4 regions of the Mesorhizobium sp. M0496 genome follow, and region 4 is predicted to be linked to each of the others. Evidence: predicted binding sites of a transcription regulator. Region 4 holds the regulator's gene; each other region holds the start of a gene.
What was found. Region 4 encodes PhoB, which activates phosphate uptake and scavenging genes when phosphate is short. Its sites were predicted from a motif close to TGTCATNNANCTGTCAT; they were not measured.
Positions count from the first base shown of each region.

Region 1: NKI73_RS14125 (DUF1045 domain-containing protein) is a predicted target of PhoB. The motif match lies at 2,120-2,136, and genes of this name have one in related genera.
Region 2: NKI73_RS21665 (alkaline phosphatase D family protein) is a predicted target of PhoB. The motif match lies at 1,889-1,905, and genes of this name have one in related genera.
Region 3: NKI73_RS20970 (YdcH family protein) is a predicted target of PhoB. The motif match lies at 3,716-3,732, and genes of this name have one in related genera.

Region 1 covers NZ_JAMYRC010000013.1:54,040-58,960, forward strand. Annotated here, with positions in the region: gene phnN (phosphonate metabolism protein/1,5-bisphosphokinase (PRPP-forming) PhnN) at 1-201, opposite strand, end outside; gene NKI73_RS14120 (alpha-D-ribose 1-methylphosphonate 5-triphosphate diphosphatase) at 198-1,352, opposite strand; gene NKI73_RS14125 (DUF1045 domain-containing protein) at 1,373-2,080, opposite strand; gene iolB (5-deoxy-glucuronate isomerase) at 2,233-3,045, opposite strand; gene NKI73_RS14135 (DUF3329 domain-containing protein) at 3,324-3,536, opposite strand; gene iolE (myo-inosose-2 dehydratase) at 3,594-4,511, opposite strand; gene iolD (3D-(3,5/4)-trihydroxycyclohexane-1,2-dione acylhydrolase (decyclizing)) at 4,578-4,921, opposite strand, start outside.
Region 2 covers NZ_JAMYRC010000027.1:88,066-92,986, forward strand. Annotated here, with positions in the region: gene NKI73_RS21660 (hypothetical protein) at 1-180, shown strand, start outside; gene NKI73_RS21665 (alkaline phosphatase D family protein) at 243-1,817, opposite strand; gene NKI73_RS21670 (MFS transporter) at 2,088-3,371, opposite strand; gene NKI73_RS21675 (TetR/AcrR family transcriptional regulator) at 3,445-4,062, shown strand; gene NKI73_RS21680 (hypothetical protein) at 4,108-4,701, shown strand; gene ppa (inorganic diphosphatase) at 4,711-4,921, opposite strand, start outside.
Region 3 covers NZ_JAMYRC010000026.1:30,737-35,657, forward strand. Annotated here, with positions in the region: gene NKI73_RS20950 (response regulator) at 1-108, shown strand, start outside; gene NKI73_RS20955 (Stf0 family sulfotransferase) at 127-1,047, opposite strand; gene NKI73_RS20960 (transglycosylase SLT domain-containing protein) at 1,023-1,877, opposite strand; gene ispG (flavodoxin-dependent (E)-4-hydroxy-3-methylbut-2-enyl-diphosphate synthase) at 1,883-3,133, opposite strand; gene NKI73_RS20970 (YdcH family protein) at 3,467-3,646, opposite strand; gene NKI73_RS20975 (YdcH family protein) at 3,887-4,090, shown strand; gene NKI73_RS20980 (IclR family transcriptional regulator) at 4,113-4,901, opposite strand.
Region 4 covers NZ_JAMYRC010000034.1:57,312-62,232, forward strand. Annotated here, with positions in the region: gene NKI73_RS24640 (type I secretion system permease/ATPase) at 1-862, opposite strand, end outside; gene eglC (endo-1,3-1,4-beta-glycanase EglC) at 907-2,331, opposite strand; gene phoB (phosphate regulon transcriptional regulator PhoB) at 3,001-3,690, opposite strand; gene phoU (phosphate signaling complex protein PhoU) at 3,710-4,417, opposite strand; gene pstB (phosphate ABC transporter ATP-binding protein PstB) at 4,443-4,921, opposite strand, start outside.

The DNA of each region.
Region 1 (4,921 bases), on a different contig from region 4:
CTCGCTGGCGGCATCGCTCGGCCTGGTGATGACGCGGCGGACGAACTCCAGCCTTGTCTCGTCGGCAAAGCGGCTGCGGGCATAGCCGATCACCGTGTCCTTGCCGGCGCCGCTTGGACCGACGACGGCGACGAAGACGCCGTCACGGATCGGAAACATCTCGGCCGACAATTCACGCTCGATCAACGCCGACACCATCATGCAACCCGGCGTCCCTGCCGCCAGACGGTGCGTACGACCGGAACATGGTCGTCGACGCGCACGCGCACGAGGTCGGCGCGGCGGCCCTGCTCGATGACGCCGCGGTCGGTTAGGCCAATCGCCTCGGCCGGGTTTTTTGAGACCATGGCGACCGCCTGCGGCAGTGAAATGCCGTCGACGACGTCGCCGAGGAAGAACGCCGACTGGATCAGGCTGAAGGGAATGTAGTCGGACGACAGGATGTCGAGCAGGCCGTCGCTGGCCAGCGTGCGGGCCGAGACATTGCCCGAATGCGAGGCGCCGCGCATGACGTTGGGCGCACCCATCAGCACGCCGAGCCCGGCCTCTTTCGAAGCCCTGGCGGCTTCTTCCGTGGTCGGGAACTCCGCGACGCGCACGCCCTGTTCGATCGCTTCGCCGACATGGCCAAGGGTGGCGTCGTCATGGCTGGCCAGCACGATCCCGCGCTCGTGGCAGGCGGCGGCGATCACTGCCCGGTTCGGCACGGAATTGCGCGCCGATTCCCCCATCCGCTTTTCGCAGAACAGTTTGAAGTCGCGATCGGTCAGCTTCAGCTTGCGCTGGTAATAATAGGCATAGGTTTCGAGGTTGACGAACTGGCGCTGGCCGGGCGCATGATCCATCAGCGATGCCAGCTTGACCCGCTCGTCGCCGTCGAAATTAGCGAAAGCCTTGAGGCAATCCGGCGCCGAAACCTCGCAGCGCAGATGGATGAAATGGTCGGCCCGCAGACGATCCTGCTGCACGCTGTCCTCGATCGCATCGGCCAGCTTGCGGATGTCGGTCGACGTCAGGTCGGCATCCTCGTCCATGCCGACTCGCAAGGCGTCGAGCACGGTGGTGATGCCGGCTGTCGCCACTTGCGCGTCATGGGCGAGCACGGCGGCGATGGGGTTCCAGCGCACCTTGGGCCGTGGCGCGTAGTGGCCTTCGAGATGGTCTGTGTGGAGTTCGACCAGCCCGGGAATGATGTAGTCGCCACCCATATCCTCGCCGGCCACGCTCCCGCTGGCTTGGCTGGTGCCGGCATCGATACCGGCGATAAAGCCGTCGCGCAGCACCAGCGAACCCTCGACGATCTCGTCGGCAAGAACGATGCGGGCGTTGTGGAGAACAGTTTCGGCGGTCATTTCAGGCAGTCCTTGGTTGTTCAGGCGGTTTTTCTGGCCGGGCGGCGCCCGAGCGCGTGATGCGAGAGCACCATGAACGGTGCGCCCGGTTCGGTTTCGACGAACAGCGTCAGCGCATCCACCAGCACCGGCTGTTGCAGCACCTGCGCAAACAGGCTGTCGATTGCTAGTCGAAGACGAGGGCTTTCCTGTGACGCCGCACGGCCGGACAGCGTCATGTGGAAGCGAAAGGTTTCGAAGACATAGGGGTAGCCCCATTGGCAGAGATTGCGGAACTCGGCTGGCTTCAGCGAATCCGGGCTGCGCCGCTCAATCTCGGATTCGGTCAGCGGGGCGCGAAAGCGATCGAAATCGCGCACCACGTCATCGGCGAAGCGGTTGAGAAGAGGCAGCGGCCCTTCCGGCACCAATGCGAAGAAGCTGTCGATCTGGCTGACGACGAGGCGCGGGATGGTCACCACCGCCGTCGCCTCGGCGAAATGGTCGAGGGCCGTGCGCAGCGAGGCTTCCGTCTCGCTGGCGGCCAGGCGGAAAGGGGCTTTCAGCGTCGCGTGGAAACCATAGCGGCGCGCCGAAGCGGTATGGAAAGCGACTTCCGCCGCCGACAGGTCGGCCACCGCCTCGACCGGCCTTGTCGCCGCGCCAAACGGGTCGCGGCCGAGCCAGTTGGCAGCGATCCGCGCCAGTGGCTCGTCCTGCCGGGGGGTGAAATAGATGGCGTAGCGCATGGAAGGTCCTTGTCAGCTCCGCTGCCATAGGTGATTTCCATGACGGATTGACGAAGCTTTGCAGCGTTTCCGATAACAAAACGGTGCGGCCGGGTCATTAGCCGACGATTTTTTCGTGCTGGACCAGTCCCCGGGTCTTCAAGAATGGCCTGTCAGGCTTTCATCAGCCATTCGTGCTCGGGCGCATTGTGGAATTTCCACGTCCGCTTCGGTCCGGCCATCACGTTGAGATAATAGAGATCGTAGCCGTGGCAGGCGGCGCAGGGATGATAGCCCTTGGGCACCAGGACGACATCGCCATCCTCGATCGCCATCGCTTCGTCGAGCGCGCGATGGCCATTCTTGTCGGCGTCGGTGTAGACGCGCTGAAAGGCAAAGCCCTGCGGCGGGTTGAGCCGGTGATAGTAGGTTTCCTCGAGATAGGATTCGTCGGGCAGATTGTCCTGGTCATGCTTGTGCGGCGGATAGCTCGACGTATGGCCGCCGGGCGTGATGACCTCGACCACCAGCAGCGAATCGGCCGGCTTGCCCTCCGGCAATATGTTGGTGACGTAGCGCGTGTTGGTGCCCTTGCCGCGCACCTCCTGGCCGAGATCGTCCGGTGTGATCACCCGCACCGGCAGACCGCCGCCAAGGCCCGGCGCCGAGCAGACCGCGAGTTCCAGTTCGGTGTCCGCCGTCACCGACCAGTCCGATCCTTCAGGCACATAGACCGACCACGGCTTGCCCTCGAAGGGCGACATGCGCTCGCCAAGCAGGCCCAGATCCTTGCCGCCGGCGGACGCCGTGCCCTTGCCGGTGACGAACACCAGGCAGACTTCGCGATCATCGGTTTTTCCGGACGCGCTCTCGCCGGGCTTCAGTCGGTGCAGGTCGAAACCGACATAGGTCCAGCCGGCGATTTGCGGTGTCACATGGGCGACCCGGCCATGGCCTTTATTGGCTTTGACGAGCAGCTTCGACATTTTTGTCTCTCCTATCGCAAATCTTCGAGAATTGGCCGAAGTCTCCCAACTTCGTCATCCTAGGGCGAAGCAGGAGCGAAGCTCCGTCGCGAAGACCCTAGGATCCATGCCGTAACCTCAGTCCAAGAGCGCAGCGGGACGGAATACTGCACCGCGGCGGCTGTTTTGATGTCGCGGCATGGATCCCGGGGTCTGCGCTGCGTCGCTTCGCTCCTTGCTCCGCCCCAGGATGACGAAGCGAGAAGCGCCGCAAGCTAATCGCCAACGCATGGGATCAGTCACTCCTTCGGTTCGGCCTCGGCCTTGGTCTCATCGACCGGCTTGTAGAGGTAGAAAAATTGCCAGACGGCGTAGCCGGCGAAACCAAGCGCGATGACGCCCCAGAACGGCGTGCCTGTGGCGAACTCGATGATCGACCAGATGATGCAGACCGCGACGACGGCGACACGCCGCCACAAAGGCCGGAAGAAGGGGTGTTCGTAATCTTTCATTGGGCCAATCTACAGCAATCGCCTTCGCCGGGAACCCATCGCATCAGGCTCCCTTGATCAGACATTGGGAAAGCCTTGCGTCTCGACCGTGTAGCCGGCGGCGGTCATGACGCGCATCAATTCCTTGTAGCCGACTTGCGCCATCCTGAGCGGCGGGTTCTTCTTCGGGTCCTGCTCGGCCTCGACCACGAACCAGCCCTCGTAGCCATGGTCCGCGAACCGTTGCACGATGGCGCCGAAATCCAGCGAACCGTCGCCGGGCACGGTGAAGGCGCCCAGCGCCACGGCATCGAGGAAGGACTGCTTGGTGCGGTCAAGCTTGTCGATCACGCCCATGCGCACGTCCTTCACATGAACATGGCTGATGCGCTTGTGATGGCTGTCGATGGCGCGCAGCACGTCGCCGCCGGCAAAGGCCAGATGGCCGGCATCGAGCAGCAGCGGAATGCCGGCTCCGGAATGGCGCATGAAGGCATCGAGTTCCGGCTCCGTCTCGACCACTGCCGCCATATGGTGGTGGTAGGAGAGCGGCATGCCTTGCTCGGCACACCATTCGCCAAATTCGGTGAGCCGCCTGGCATAGGCCTTCATCTCGTCATCCGACAGCTTCGGCTTGGTCGCCAGCGGCTTTGAGCGGTCGCCCTGGATGGAGCGGCCGACCTCGCCATAGACGATGCAAGGCGCGTTCACCGCCTTGAACAGGTCGATCATCGGCTGGATGCGGTCCTTGTTGTCGGCCATCTCCCCGTCGACCAGTGTGCCGGAGAACCAGCCGCCGCACAGGGTCACGTCGGCTGCCTTGAGGATCGGCAGCATGACATCGGGGTCGTTGGGAAAACGCCGGCCCATTTCCATGCCGGTGAAGCCGGCCGAACGCGATTGGCGCAAACACTCCTCCAGCGACACGTCATCGCTGAGTTCCGCAAGATCGTCGTTCCACCACGCAATGGGGGACATGCCCAGTTTGGCTTTCAAGTCGTCACTCCGGTTTCTTGTTCACCCTCCCCACAAGGGGGAGGTAGGGCTTGGCGGCGCAAAAATTCAATCGCCGATTGTCTGGATCTGCCGCTTCTCGTCATAGGTCTTGCGCGCCGCGTTCACCTGCGGCCGGGCCGATACTTCCGGCACCGCCACATCCCACCAATGGCCGCCGGCATCGGTGGAGGCAAGCGGATCGGTGTCGATGACCAAAACGGTGGTGCGGTTGTTCTTCTTGGCCTTTTCCAGCGCGTTTTCCAATCCGGCGACCGACGGCACCTTTTCGGCAATCGCCCCCAGGCTCGCCGCATGCGCGGCGAAGTCGATATCGGGCAGCACCTCGTGGCGCGAGTCCTTCAGGAGGTTGTTGAAGTTGGCGCCGCCGGTCGCCATCTGCAGCCGGTTGA
Region 2 (4,921 bases), on a different contig from region 4:
GCGCGCCCCGTTGCGCAGTCCGGCATCCAGACAGCCGAGCAGGTCTTCGCCGACGCACCCGACGGCGTCGACCCGATGGTGACCGGCCCGGTCAGCGCCTCTTTCAAGCAAAGACAGGACAGCGCCAACTGCGACAGCGCCGTCTGGCCGAACATTCCAATGGTCTGCTACCCGGACTAAGGCGGCGCTTTACCCCCGCCCGTCTCGCCAGCTTCGCTTTGCGAAGCCGGCGAAAAGTGCGTTTACGCCGACCGCACCGGGTCGAGCGTCACCTTGTAGAGTTCATTGTCGTCGCGATCCATCAGCCGCACGGTCATCTGCTCGCTGGCGCCTGAAATATCGACCAGCCCGAAGAATTGCAGGCCCGCCGATGGCGGCAGGTTCTGACCCTGTTCGGCAGTCGGCGCCTTGATGAACTTCAGTTCCGGCCCGAAGGTCATGTCGAAATCGTTGGGGCCGAACGTGCCGGCATGGATCGGGCCCGACACGAATTCCCAGAACGGATTGAAATCCTGGAACTGAGCCTTGTCCGGGTTGTAGTGGTGAGCGGCCGTGTAATGCACGTCGGCGGTTAGCCAGACGGTGTTGCTGATGCCGGCATTCTTGATGAAGCGCAGCAGGTCGGCGATCTCAAGTTCGCGTCCCTTTGGCAAGCCATTATCGCCATTGCTGACTGCCTCGGCGCCAACTTTCTTGGCGCCGTCGTCCCAGACGACCAGGCCGAGCGGCATGTCGGCAGCGATGATTTTCCAGGTCGCCTTCGAATTTGCCAGTTCGCGCTTCAGCCATTTCGTCTGCTGTTCGCCGAGAATGCGCGATTGCGGCGTCATCTCATCCTGCATGTCCGGACCATTGGGGCCGCGATAGGACCGCATGTCGAGGAAGAACACGTCGAGCAGCGGCCCGTAGGCGATCTTGCGATAGACGCGGCCGGGCTCGGACGGTTCGTAGCGGATCGTCGTCATTTCATGGAAGGCGCGCGCCGCACGGGCCGCCAGCACGTGGATGGATTTCTCCGTGTAGCGATTGTCGGCGCTGAGATCCTTCGAATCCGACCAATTGTTGAGCACTTCGTGGTCGTCCCACTGGTAGAAGGTCGGGCAGATGGCACTCAGGCCGAGCACGTTCCTGTCCATCATGTTGTATTTCCACTGGTCCCGGTACTCGTCCAATGTCTCGGCGACCTTGCGCTTGCCGTCGATCAGCACGACGTTCTTCCACTTGCCGCCGCCGGGCAGGTCGACCTCGTCCTTCATGGCGCCGTCGGCGTAGATGGTGTCGCCTGAATGCAGGAAGAAGTCGGGCGTATGCTTGCCGATCGTGGCGTAGGTCTTCATGCCGGTCTCGTCGATGCCCCAGCCCTGGCCGGCGGTGTCGCCCGACCAGGCAAATCGGATGTCGCGCTTCGAGGCCGGCGCCGTCCTGAAGCGGCCGATGATCGGCTCGGAAACGGCGTTGATGTCGGCGAGATCGGCTGATGTCATGCGGTAGAAGATGTCCTGATCGGAAGCGAGGTCGGTAAGCAGCCGCTTGACGGTGTAGTCGCTGGCCGGCGACGTATCGAGCGGCGCCAGGCGCGTCGCATTGGCGAAATTCTCCGTCGACGACACTTCGAACATGACGCGCGACGGGCGGTCGGTGCGCGTCCACACCATGCCGCTAGTGGCGTCGACATCGCCCGACTGGACGCCATGGGTGAAGGCTGGCCGCTGATTGGCGCGCGAATAGTATGGCAGCGCCAAGCTCGAGACCCCGGCCAGGCCAACGGCGCTGGCGGACGTGACGAAGGCGCGGCGGGTCATCGAGAGCTTGTTCATGGCTGTCTCCTGGGTGGCTTGAACGGTGCCACCAAGGTCCAGCGTCAATGTTTCAGGCGCATCTCGGGATGATGAAGGTTTGATAACAGTGAACAGGGTGATCTCCCCCCTTGAGGGGGAGATGTCGCCGAAGGCGACAGAGGGGTCGCCTCGCATGGAGCGCCGACCTCCATCTGCACCAGGAGGCCGAGCCCGGTCGGACCGACCTCCTCTGGCCGCTTCGCGGCCATCTCCCTCTCAAGGGGGGAGATTAGCGCTCCGCCGTCGCAGCTACGCCGCCTGCGGCTCCGGATCGAAAGCCGGCCGGCTGGTGTTGATCAGCAGCGAGATACAGGCGGCGGCAATCGCCGTCATGCCGGCAATCAGGAAGGCCAGTTCGTAATTGCCCTGCAACTCGCGCATGGTGCCGCCGAAAGCGGCGGCGGTGGCCGCGCCGATCTGGTGACCGGCGACGATCCAGCCGAACACGATCGGTCCGCTGCGGTCGCCGAACGCCTCATTGGCGAGCCTCAGCGTCGGCGGCACGGTGGCGATCCAGTCGAGGCCGTAGAGCACGGCGAAGATGATCAGGCTGGTCGCCGAGAAGCCGGAATAGGGCAGATAGATCAGCGACAGGCCGCGAATGCCGTAATAGACGCCAAGCAGCTTGCGCGGATCGTAGCGGTCGGTGAGCCAGCCCGACAGCGTCGTACCGATCAGGTCGAAAATGCCCATCATCGACAGCAGGCCGGCGGCCTGAACCTCGCCGATGCCCATGTCGCCGCAGAAGGCGATCAGATGGGTACCGACCAGACCGTTGGTGGTGAAGCCGCAGACGAAGAAGGTGGCGAACAGGTACCAGAACACCCTTGTGCCGGCGGCACGGCGCAGCGTGTTGAGCGTATGCGCGAGGAAATTGCCTTGCGACGCAGGCGATGTCGGCGGCACGTCGTCGGCCTCGGCGCCGTAGCGCACCATGCCGATCGAAGCCGGACGCTCCGGCACCAGCAGCCAGACCAGCGGTATCAGAGCCGCGGTGGCGATCGCGACCGCTATGACGACCGGCTGCCAGCCACCGGACTGCGCCAGAGCAGCGATCATCGGCAGGAACACCAGCATGCCAGAGGCGCTTGAGGCCGACATCAATCCCATGACAAGGCCGCGATTGGTCTTGAACCAGCGATTGACGATGGTGGCGCCGAGCACGCTGGCGACAGCGCCGGAACCAATGCCCGAGAACACGCCCCAGGTGATGAACAGATGCCAGGGCTTGGTCATCAGCAGGCTGAGCGCGGTTGAGCCCGACATCACCACCAGCGAGGCGAGCAGCGTGCGACGCAGCCCGACGCGCTCCATCAGGGCTGCGGCAAATGGACCGGTGAGACCGTAGAGCAGGATGCCGACACCGGCGGCCAGCGAGATGACGTCGCGCCGCCAGCCGAAACTGTTCTCCAGCGGCAGCATCATGACCGCGGGCGCGGACCGCAGGCCGGCCGCGACCAGCAGGCAGAGGAAGATGACGCCAACCACGACGAAGGCGTAGCGCTGGCCAAAGGGACGGGATTGAGTTATCATGTTACTGACCGGTACGTTGCAGGGTGGGAACCTGTATCGTACCGATCGGTAACATTGTCAATCGAGTCACACGATGCCAACGGACAAAAATATTGATCTGACCATCAGGCGTGGTCATGCATCGGCGCCGCCGAAGGCCGCCAAGAAGATCCTCGATGTGGCCTATGATTTGTTCTACCGGCGCGGCATCAGGGCGATCGGCGTCGACGAGATCGTCAAACGCGCCGGTGTCACCAAGCCCAGCCTCTATCGTAGCTTTCCGTCCAAGGATGAGTTGGCCGCTTCCTATCTCAGGCAATACGATCTTGAATACTGGGAGCGTTTCGATGAGGCGGTCGCCGCTCATCCCGGCGACCCGCGCGCGCAGATCAAGGCTTTCCTGACCCGTATCGGCAAGCGCACGCAAGTGGCGGACTATCGCGGCTGCGGCATGACCAACGCAGCGGTCGAATATCCCGACCACAGCCATCCGGCCCGCGTCGTCAGCGAGGCCAACAAGCAGGAATTGCGCCGCCGCCTGCGCGCCATGGCGGTTGCGATGGGTGCGCAAGACCCTGACACGCTCGGCGACGGCCTGCTGCTCCTGATCGAAGGCGCCTATATCAGCGGCCAGCTGTTCGGGCTTGGCGGCCCGGCGCAAGCGGTCGCCCGCAACGCCGATCTGTTGATCGAAGCCAGCTTGAAGAAATAGCGGCAGGCGATACGCTAGGACAGCCTCCAACGGAGATGTCCCGCGATGCGTAGCCTGCTGATTTCGCTCACCCTCGCCGGCTTCTGCCAGGCTGCACACGCCGACGGCATTGCAAGCGCCTATACCGATCTCGACTCGAAGAAGGATTGCGTGACCTATGCGCAGGCCGAAGAAGGCGACGGCGACTGGGCCGAACTCGCCTGTTCGGGTTATCGCGGCTATCCCGTGCTGATCGCCTATGACGATGCCCGTGAATCGCTGTTTTACGGTTTTCCGCCCGGCGGCGACATGACAACGGTCTGGGAAAGCTTTTCCGGTTTCAATTCATCCGGAGCCAAGATCGAATGGCGCATCGAGACCAAGGGCGAGACGGCGGTGCCCTTTGCCGCCATCCACCGCCGCTCGATCAGCAACCCGGACGACGAAAAAAAGCCGACCGACGTGCTGCTCGTCGCCAAGGTCGGCCAGATGGGCGCCCGCGACGGCTGCACGGTCGGCCTGGTGCTGGCCACCGGCAATCCCGCCGCCAACGACCAGGCGCGCAAGCTTGCCGACGACAAGGCGCGAACCTTCGCCTGCGGCAAGGACAGGCACACCGTCATCGGCAAGGTGCCGGCTTTCGGCCGGGTCGACAACTGACCGGTCGGGCTACTTGCTCTTCTTCGCCCGCTCGATGGCGTCGACGATCATCTTCTTGGCATATTTGGAATCGTGCCAGCCTTCGATCTTGACCCATTTGCCGGGCTCGAGATCCTTGTAGTGCTCGAAGAAGTGCTGCACCTGCTGGCGCGTGATATCGGGCAGATGGGTGTATTCGGTGACGTTTTCGTAGCGCAGCGTCAGTTTTGGTGACGGCACG
Region 3 (4,921 bases), on a different contig from region 4:
ATCGAAGCCGGTATGGACGACTATCTGCCGAAGCCGGTTTCGCCCGACCGCCTCGGCACCAAGATCGGCACCTGGCTCAGCGAAACGGTGGTGGCGAAGACGGCGTAGCCTGCATCCGCAAATGCCTCAGACGGCCGCGTCCAGTTGATAGCGGCGCATCCAATCGAGGCTAGTGTCGTCGGAGAGCTTTGCAACGCCAGGGCTTACATCCTCGGCGTCGGGTGCTCGGACCCCCAGGGCTTCGCAGATGATCAGCAAGGTCGCAGCCGGATTCGCGGCGAGGCGCTCATAGCTGACCCGCAGCGGGACTATGCCTTGCTCTTCGAACCAAATGTTCCAGGCTGCGTCATGGGTCTCGAGTTCCGTGACCTCTCGTTTGATACGCTCGAAATCATATTGGGGCTCTTTCGGTGGTGCGACTCTTTCGATCTCGGTGCCGTCGGGAGCGATATGCCAAAGACCGGTCTGCTCTGCCTTGATCAGGGAGACAGCCTGCGCAAGCTTGTCCTCTCGCGAGAGGTGTATGTAGAGAATTTGGCCGAATGCTCTTTCGAACCGCGCTCTGTCAGATGGCAGCTTTGGGAAAATCCGGTCGAGGATTGCCGAAAGCTCGTCCAGATTTTCGCGCATCAGACGAAGGCCGAAAATGCTTGTGCCACCCTTGCCGGCATCGATCGCCGCATCGAGATAGGCGACATTGAAGTCGAGCTCGCTCATCGTGTCGCGGTCAGGCAGCTTCCACTCTTCGGCCCACTCCGGCACGTCCTGCCGCCGATAGAACGAGTGAGGATCGCCGGCCGTCTTCGTGGACGCCAGGAGCTTGCACAGCAAAGTGCTGCCGGTCCTCGGCGTGCCGCAGAGAATGTAGCCGTCAAACATATAACGCCCGTGCCGCTCGCCGGAGGCGGGGCCCGCGGCTAAATGATGGCCGCCGCTATAGCTGAAATCTTTGCTGGATGCGACGGGCTGGCGGTCGCCTTCAAATGTCTCTCGGACAAACACCCTGTCGGCAGCGGACCAAATTACCGGTTGCGCACCACCACGCACGCCCCGCCGATGCTTTGCAATTTCTGGCAGATGACGTTGGCATCGGCGCGGTCGTCGACCCCGATCCGGACTGCGTAGATGCCGCGCCGGCCGATTGGCGTGCGCACCCGGCTGACCACCGGATCATGTCCGCTGAGCAGGGCCGGGAACCGGCTTCTTACCCTGAGCCACTGGTTGATCGCGGCACTGCGGCGGAAGTTGCCGGCCACCTGGATGCCCCACGGTTTTATGTTGATCGAGGCCATCGCCACGGTCCGCGACATGATCACCGGCAGCCTGCGGCAGGCGACGGCAAAATCCGACTTTGTGTCGAGCGGCTCAATCTGTCCGGCATAGGCCCGGTCGGTGAACTTGTCGGCCGGCTCGCCCATGATATCGAAGACATAGCTCTCGGTCTCCATCGGCAGGAAGCCGCCGGAACTGAGCCAGCGCGACACCCGGCTTTCGCCGGCATTGTAGGCGGCCGCCGCCAGCCCGAGATTGCCGTAGCCGGTTTTCATTTCGGCGAGATATCTAGCCGACGCCGGGATCGCCTGGTTGATGTCGAAGGAATTGGCCAGCCCGCGCATCTTGGCGGTGCCCGGCATGAACTGGGCGATGCCTTCGGCGCCGACCGGGCTGACGGCGTTGGGATCGAACCGGCTTTCCTTCCAGATCAGCCGGGCGAAGAAATCCCTGGGCAGACCATTCTGATCGGCATGTGCCTGGATCAGGTTGCAGACCTTGTCGATCAGCCTTTGCTTGGCGGATTGCGGCGGATCTGCCTGAACCAGCGTCGACCAGCCCAGCCCGCACAACAGGATCAGCGTCGCCCAGAGGAAACGCTGCATCTGATCTACTCGGCCGCGGCTTTGCCGCGACCAAACCGTTGCTCGATATAGTCGGCGACCATTTTCTCGAAATCCGCCGCGATCGACGGCCCGCGCAGCGTCGCCGCCTTCTTGCCGTCGACGAAGACAGGCGCCGTCGGCGTCTCGCCGGTGCCGGGCAGCGAAATGCCGATGTCGGCATGCTTGGACTCGCCCGGACCGTTGACGATGCAGCCCATCACCGCGACCTTGAGGTTCTCGACGCCGGGATATTTTTCGCGCCACACCGGCATGTTCTTGCGCAGATCCGCCTGGATGTTCTGGGCGAGTTCCTGGAACACGGTGGAGGTCGTGCGACCACAGCCGGGGCAAGCCGCAACGATCGGCACGAACTGCCTGAACCCCATGGTCTGCAGCAATTCCTGCGACACCTGCACCTCCCGTGTGCGGTCGCCATTCGGCTCCGGCGTCAGCGAAATGCGAATAGTGTCGCCAATGCCTTGCTGGAGCAGGATGCCCATCGCGGCCGACGAAGCCACGATGCCTTTCGAGCCCATGCCGGCTTCGGTGAGGCCGAGATGCAGCGCATGGTCGGAGCGGGTGGCGAGTTCGGTATAGACGGCGATCAGGTCCTGCACGCCGCTGACCTTGGCCGACAGGATGATTTTCTCGCGGCCAAGGCCGATCTCTTCCGCCATCTCGGCCGACAGGATCGCCGACTGTACGATCGCCTCGCGCATCACCTCTTGCGCCGTCAGCGGAAAACCCTTGTCCTGGTTGTCGTCCATCAGCCGGGTCAAAAGCTCCTGGTCGAGCGAGCCCCAATTGACACCGATGCGCACCGGCTTGTCATACCTGATCGCCATCTCGACGATATCAGCGAACTGCCGGTCCTTCTTGTCCTTGAAGCCGACATTGCCGGGGTTAATCCGATATTTGGCCAGCGCCTCGGCGCAGGCCGGATGGTCCGCCAAAAGCTTGTGGCCGATATAGTGGAAATCGCCGACCAGCGGCACGTTGATGCCGAGACGCTGAAGCCGCTCATGAATGCGCGGCACGGCGGCCGCACTCTCGTCGCGATCGACGGTGATGCGCACGATCTCGGAGCCGGCACGGTGGAGTGCTGCAACTTGCGCAACAGTCTGGTCGATATCGGCCGTGTCGGTGTTGGTCATCGACTGCACGACAACGGGCGCGCCGCCGCCGACGACCACGCCGCCGACATCGACGCCGACCGAGGTGCGGCGGGGGAAAGGAGAGGAAAAATATCCGGTCATGCCGGCAGCCTTTTGTCTTTGGAGCGCCATGCGTCCACTTGAACGCACAAAGTGCGCTCCGGGCCGATGCGCTAAAGTCCGGGCATGAGGTGGAGGAGCAAAGATGGCTTGTCAATGGCGACAGGTCGCCACTGGCCGGAATCGGCCCGCCGCCAGGGACCAGAAACAATCGATGATCTGGCGAAATCTGGTGACAGCCGAGCGGAAATTAAAGCGGGTGGAAGTCCGGCTCAGGCTGATGGCCAGTGCTGGAAATCAAAACCCATCACGCCGGCGGCAGGTGCCGCCGGGAAAAAGAGGCCGCGGATGGTAAGCGACTATGTCAGGAGGACATCAATGCGTGGTCGGTTTCCCTCTCAGTTTTTCAATCTCGTCCTTGAGTGCCAACTTGCGTCGCTTGAGATTCACGATTTCGAGGTCATCGACCGATGGATGGTTCATCGCGTCATCGATTTCACGTTCGATGTCGCCGTGTTTCCGCTGCAACTCATCAAGATGGGATGCAAGAGACATGATTGGTTCTCCCTTTCATGGTTTCCTCGATTGCAGCCGTCATGGCGCGTCCACCGCAGGTTCGCTTCTGTGACGGCATGATGACAGTGTGTCACCTTCCGGCAGCGATGTCGAATGATCCGTGGTAGCATTCCACGACAATGTGAAATGTGATATGGGCTGCGCGCCGGTTGTAAAATCCCACCGGCCCCGCCCAATCAGGCCCATTTTTGGGCGCCGCAGACGTGCAGACGGTAGATAATGTCCGATCAGGAACAGGCTGATATCCGGCTCGAATATTCCCGGCTGAAGCAGGAGCACGCCGATTTCGATGCGGCCATCAACGCCATGATCGCCATGGCCTGCGATCCACTGCAGATTCAGCGCATGAAGAAGAAAAAGCTGTTCCTCAAGGACCGGCTGATGGCGCTGGAAGACAAGATCATTCCCGACATCATTGCCTGAAGGGCGCGTACGCTTTCGAGCGCTATCCGGCGATCGAAAGCTTCGCGGCGCGGTTGCGCAGCAGGCCGATGAGCTCACCGGTCCGCTCCTCGGACGTATCGATGGGGACCACCAGGCACATCGTCGCCTCGACCTTGCCGGGCGCTGAAAAGACCGGCGCGGCAAGGCACTTCGTATAAGCATCGACAAGGCCCGAGGTGATGCAATAGCCTGCGACTTGTGCCTTTGCGATGTCGTTGACAAAATCGTCGAGCCGCAGTTTGCGCCCGTCGGGCAGCACGAGATCGTCGTCGGACACCATGCCTTCGATCTCAGCCCTCTCCAGTCCCGCCAGAAGCAGCCGCCCCGAAGCGGTCCAGGGCAGCGGTATCTGCAAGCCCGTGGCGGAGCTGATCCGGAAAGGCCTGGTGCCAGGGCTCGCGTGGACGATCGTGTAGCGACCGCTTTGCAGCATGCACAGTTCTGAAGTCTCGCCGGTCTCGCGCGACAGGTTGTCGACCTCCTGGCGCCCTCGCCTCAGAAGGTCGTTGCCGCGCACATAGTCCATTCCATAGAGATAGAGCTTCTTGCCGAAATAGACGCGATTGCCGTCGCCTGCCATCTCCAGCAGGCCCGCATCGACCAGCGACCGCACCAACGTGTAGGTCGTCGAGCGGGGTGCATTCACCCCTTTGGCAAGGTCGCCAATGCCGATCGCCCGCTGGGTCGTGTGAAGAAACTCCAGAATCTCGAGCACCCGGTTAAGCCCCTTTTCACGGGAGCCCGAGATTTTCTCGTCGGCTGAAATCACGGAGGCATTGCCATCTTGCATTGTCGATTCCCGGTGTTAAT
Region 4 (4,921 bases):
GCCTCCATGACCCGATCAACTGGTCGAGCGGCTGCAGCGCGCGGGACGACACCAGGGAAGACGCGAAGATCATCCCGGCCGTCATCTTCCCTTGCAGCACGAGCCATGCTCCGACACCCAGTATCGCCAGCTGAAGTATCATGCGTACGGCTCGCGACGTTCCACTGAAAATCGCGTTGGCCATCGACGAACGGTCATGCAGGACTAGCGCCTCCGCCACGTGCCTTCCCCACACTCGCGCGGCGTTTTGGACCATGCCCATGGCACGCAGCGTCTCCGCATTCCGGGCAAAGGCTTGCTCCGACAGGCTGGCAACAGCCGAGCGTTCCGCCGACAAGGCGTCATTCCTGCCGGTGGCAAACTGATTTGCCACAACCAGCGCAAGCAACAGCGCAGATCCCGCCAGCGTAAGCCAGAACAGCAAAGGATGGATGAGGTACAACAGGGCGAGGAAGAACGGAGCAAACGGCAGGTCGAACAAGACCGCCGCGCCGCGTGACCTGATGAATGCGCATACCGAGGCAAGGTCTCGCAGTGGATTCAGGGCTGCTCCGCCGGCGTACTTAGCCTCAAGCGAGACGGCGAATGTCCTCGCGCCCAGTCTGTTATCGACAGTGGCTGCAACGCGCTGCGTGTAAACGGAGCGGACCGCATCGAGGAGGCCGAGAAAGGCGAGCGCGAGAACCGCGATAGCAGAGAGGTAAAGAAGCGTCTCGACGCTGGAGGAAGGCAGGACGCGATCATAAACCTGCAAGAGATAGAGGGGGATCACCAATAGCAGGATGTTGATGAGGAACGAGAAAACACCGACATCGGCGATGGCGCGCCTCAAGACTGCCCGCAGACCAGACTGTGCAATCATTCCCGCGCTCCTAACGGCTCATGGCCCCAACATGAGGGCGTCGCTTAGACCGAATGGTCGCCGGCGATGTCCAAGGGGTGGTGCTGCAGGTCGTCCAGCGTATAGGCGCGGATGTAGTCGATCTTCATCTCCGCCGGCGTAGCCAGATGGTCAGGAGGCTGGCCAGCAATGCCGCCCACCGCGAGATCGGCCAGCATATACATGGGATCGTGCATGTCGGCGGGCGTCGCCGCTTGAGCGACCTTAACACCATCGTAGGTCCAGACGAGCTCATCCTTCGTCCAGAGCAAGCCATAGGTGTGGAAACCGTCGGTGTCCGCAACGTTCACCGTGGACGAAACCTTGGTGTGCGCTCCCGTCTCATTGGTATGCGCCGTCATGTAGAGCGTGTTCGGGTCCTGGCCGCGCGTTTCGACAACGTCCAGCTCCGGCGGCCACGAGCCGTCTTCAGGAAGCAGCCAGAAGGCCGGCCAGGCTCCGGCCGTTTCGGGCAGGTCCGCCCGCATTTCGAAATAGCCGTAGGTTTGCGCGAAGGTGTCGTGGGTCGTCAGTATCCCCGAGGTGTATTCGTAGTTGTTGATCAGAGGCTTGATGTCCTCCGGCGCCTGCGCGGCGGTGATGGTGAGGACGCCGTTTTCAACGCTGAACGGGTGGACGGAACTCGTCGGGCCATAATTGGCGTCGATATACCACTGCAACTCGCCATTGCTGCTCAACGTGCTGCCGTTCGGCGCTCCCCACCAGAAATTGGAATTCCAGGTGCCGTCCTGCCCGTCCCGAAGGCTCAGCGTGTTGAAATCGTCGGAGAAGGACAAAGTCATGCCGGACTTGTCGATCGGAAGTTCGAACTGGGTGGGCTGCAACTTGTCGATGGTCGTATTCTTGAACACCAGGATCTCGTCGGATCCGAGGTTCAGCATCACGTTCGATTCCACCTGGACCATCTGTGAACGGACGGCATCGAACGAAGTGAAGTCATACCCGTTAAGGCGGACCGCATCGGTCGCACCGAAATCGAAGATAAGATCACTTCCATTTCCTTTGGAGATGGCGAAAGTATCGGCGCCGTCACCACCGATCAGGACATCATTTCCCTTGCCGCCATCCAGCGTCTGATGACCCGATCCGCCCTTGATGATGTTGTCCAACGCATTTCCGAACGCATATCGATTGGCGCCGGTAACGACGAGGTTCTCGAAATTGTCGGGGAGCTTGTAGCTCATCCATGTGTCGATCGTGTCGATCCCTGCCCCGGGATCTTCAACCACCTTATTGTTGGTGGAATAGAGGTGATAGTAGTCGTCGCCGGCGCCACCGTAGATCGTGACATTGACGCCGGTGTCTCCCCAGAAGGAGTCGTTGCCGGAGGTGCCATGCAGTTCTGGCCCGGACCCGGTGGCCGAGAACCAATGAGTGGAAGCGCCGGTGTAGGGAAGGGGGATGCCTTTGGCGTTTAAGACCGTGCTCATCAGAAATCCTTCCTCATGGTGTCCGACCTGGTCAAATCATTCGGCGCAAAGTCCGGCGACCGCTTTCAAAGCAACGTTGCAAAGAACGAGATCGTTCCACGGAATCGTCATTCGATCCGAGATCGTATTGAATATTCGGAGTACACACAATGAATAAAGAGCAGAGAACCTGCTGTAGGTTGAAGTAAATTTAATAAAATTGTGTATTTATGCAAAATACACATCCTATATATAAATTAACTCAAATTAATTCTTGAGTGCGCGGCTTGTTGGTCGGAGTCTGCGGGCAAGATGGCGATGTGACCGACTAATGCGTGTCGCTGGCCGTGCTTCCTGCCGCCAGCCGGGGCACATAGAGAGTTTGGGAGATCGGAGAACGCCAGAAGCTGCCTGTCGCTTTAGCCCAAATGCGGTCATTCGAAAACTGATGGGGATGACCGCTCCTGGCGTCACGTGCTCGCTCCCCATCGATGAGACGAATGCAACATTCCAGCCTTCGCGGCCGTTGGCGACCGCCTGCTAATCGAGTTTTCCTGGTCACGATCTATCGGGACGGAACAGGCACCTAATGCATGTCGCCCAAAAGCGACCTCGGTTTTGGGAAAACGACATGCATAAAAAACAAACACCTAAAGCGCGTCGCCTGAATCCGTTCAACCGCGACGCGCTTTAGTCTTCCCTAATCGCGTAGCCTGCCCCACGAATGGTCCGGATGACATCGGGCATGCGGCCATTGTTGACCGCCTTGCGCAGTCGGCCGACATGCACGTCGACCGTGCGCTCGTCGATGTAGATCGTCTCGCCCCAGACATTGTCGAGCAGCTGGCTGCGCGAGAACACGCGGCCGGGATGGCGCATCATGAATTCGAGCAGGCGGAATTCGGTCGGTCCGAGCCGAATCTCGCTCTTCTTGCGATAGACCCGGTGCGATTCACGATCGAGCACGATGTCGCCGACCTTGAGCACGCTGGACAGCACTTCCGGCTTGGCGCGGCGCAACAGCGCCTTGACCCTGGCCATGAACTCCGGTGTCGAGAACGGCTTGACCAGATAATCGTCGGCGCCGGTCGAGAGGCCGCGCACGCGGTCGCTCTCCTCGCCGCGCGCGGTCAGCATGATGATCGGCAGCCGCTCGGTCTCGGAACGCATTCGCAGGCGCCGGCAGAGTTCGATGCCGGAAACCGCCGGCACCATCCAGTCGAGCACCAGAAGGTCGGGAACGTTCTCCTGCAGCCGGATCTCGGCCTCGTCGCCGCGCGTCACCACCTCGACCTGGTAACCTTCGGACTCCAGATTATAGCGGAGCAGCACGCCTAGCGGCTCCTCGTCCTCCACCACCATGATGCGTGGCGCGATCATCGGCTGGTCACCCCTGTCATCATGCCGCCGGCGCGGACATTGCCGTCTCGTCCTGCTTCGGACGATTGGCGGGCAGCTGCGTACCGGTCAAAACATAATAGGCATTTTCGGCGATGTTGGTCACGTGGTCGCCGATGCGCTCGAGGTTCTTGGCGCAGAACAACAGATGCGTGCACGCCGTGATGTTGCGGGGATCTTCCATCATGTAGGTCAGCAGTTCGCGGAACACCGACGTGTACTTGACATCGATGCGCTCGTCGTCGGCGCGTAGTTTTGCCAACGCCTCGGCGTCGCGGGCAGCATATTCCTCGATGACGCCCTGCACCTGGATCAACACCAGTTGCGCCATTCCATCGATCGAGTGCGAAAGGTCGCGCGGCGTAACGCTGAGGCCGACAGTGCCGACGCGCTTGGCGATGTTTTTGGCAAGGTCGCCGATGCGTTCGAGATCGCCGGCCATGCGGATCGAACCGACGACATGGCGCAGATCGTCGGCCATCGGCTGCCGCTTGGCGATCAACGTGATGGCGCGATCGTCGAGCTCGCGCTGACGCGCATCCATGATGGCGTCGTCGGAGACGACACGCTGTGCCAGCGCGTTGTCGGAATTCAAAAGCGCCTTGGTCGCACCGCCGACCATCGAGCTGGCGAGATCGCCCATGTCGCTGATGAGCCTGCTGATCTGACCGAGATCCTCGTCGAAAGAAGCGACTGTGTGTTCGCTCATGATCCTGTCCCTCGTATGCCTGAACTCAGCCGAATCGGCCGGTGATATAATCCTGCGTGCGCTTCTCGCGGGGCGACGTGAAGATCTTCTCGGTGCGGTCGAACTCGACCAGCTCGCCCAGATACATGAAGGCCGTCTGCTTCGACACGCGCGCCGCCTGCTGCATGTTGTGGGTGACGATGACGATCGTGTAGTCGGCTTGCAACTCGTCGATCAGCTCCTCGATCTTGGCGGTCGACAGCGGATCGAGCGCCGAGGCCGGCTCGTCGAGCAGGATGACTTCCGGCTTCACCGCCACGGTACGGGCGATGCAGAGCCGCTGCTGCTGGCCGCCGGAGAGGCTGAGGCCGCTGGCGTTGAGCTTGTCCTTGACCTCGGTCCAGAGTGCTGCCCGCTTCAGCGCCTGCTCGACGCGACCGTCCATCTCGGACTTGCTGAGCTTCTCATAGAGCCTGACGCCGAAAGCGATGTTTTCATAGATCGACATCGGAAATGGTGTCGGTT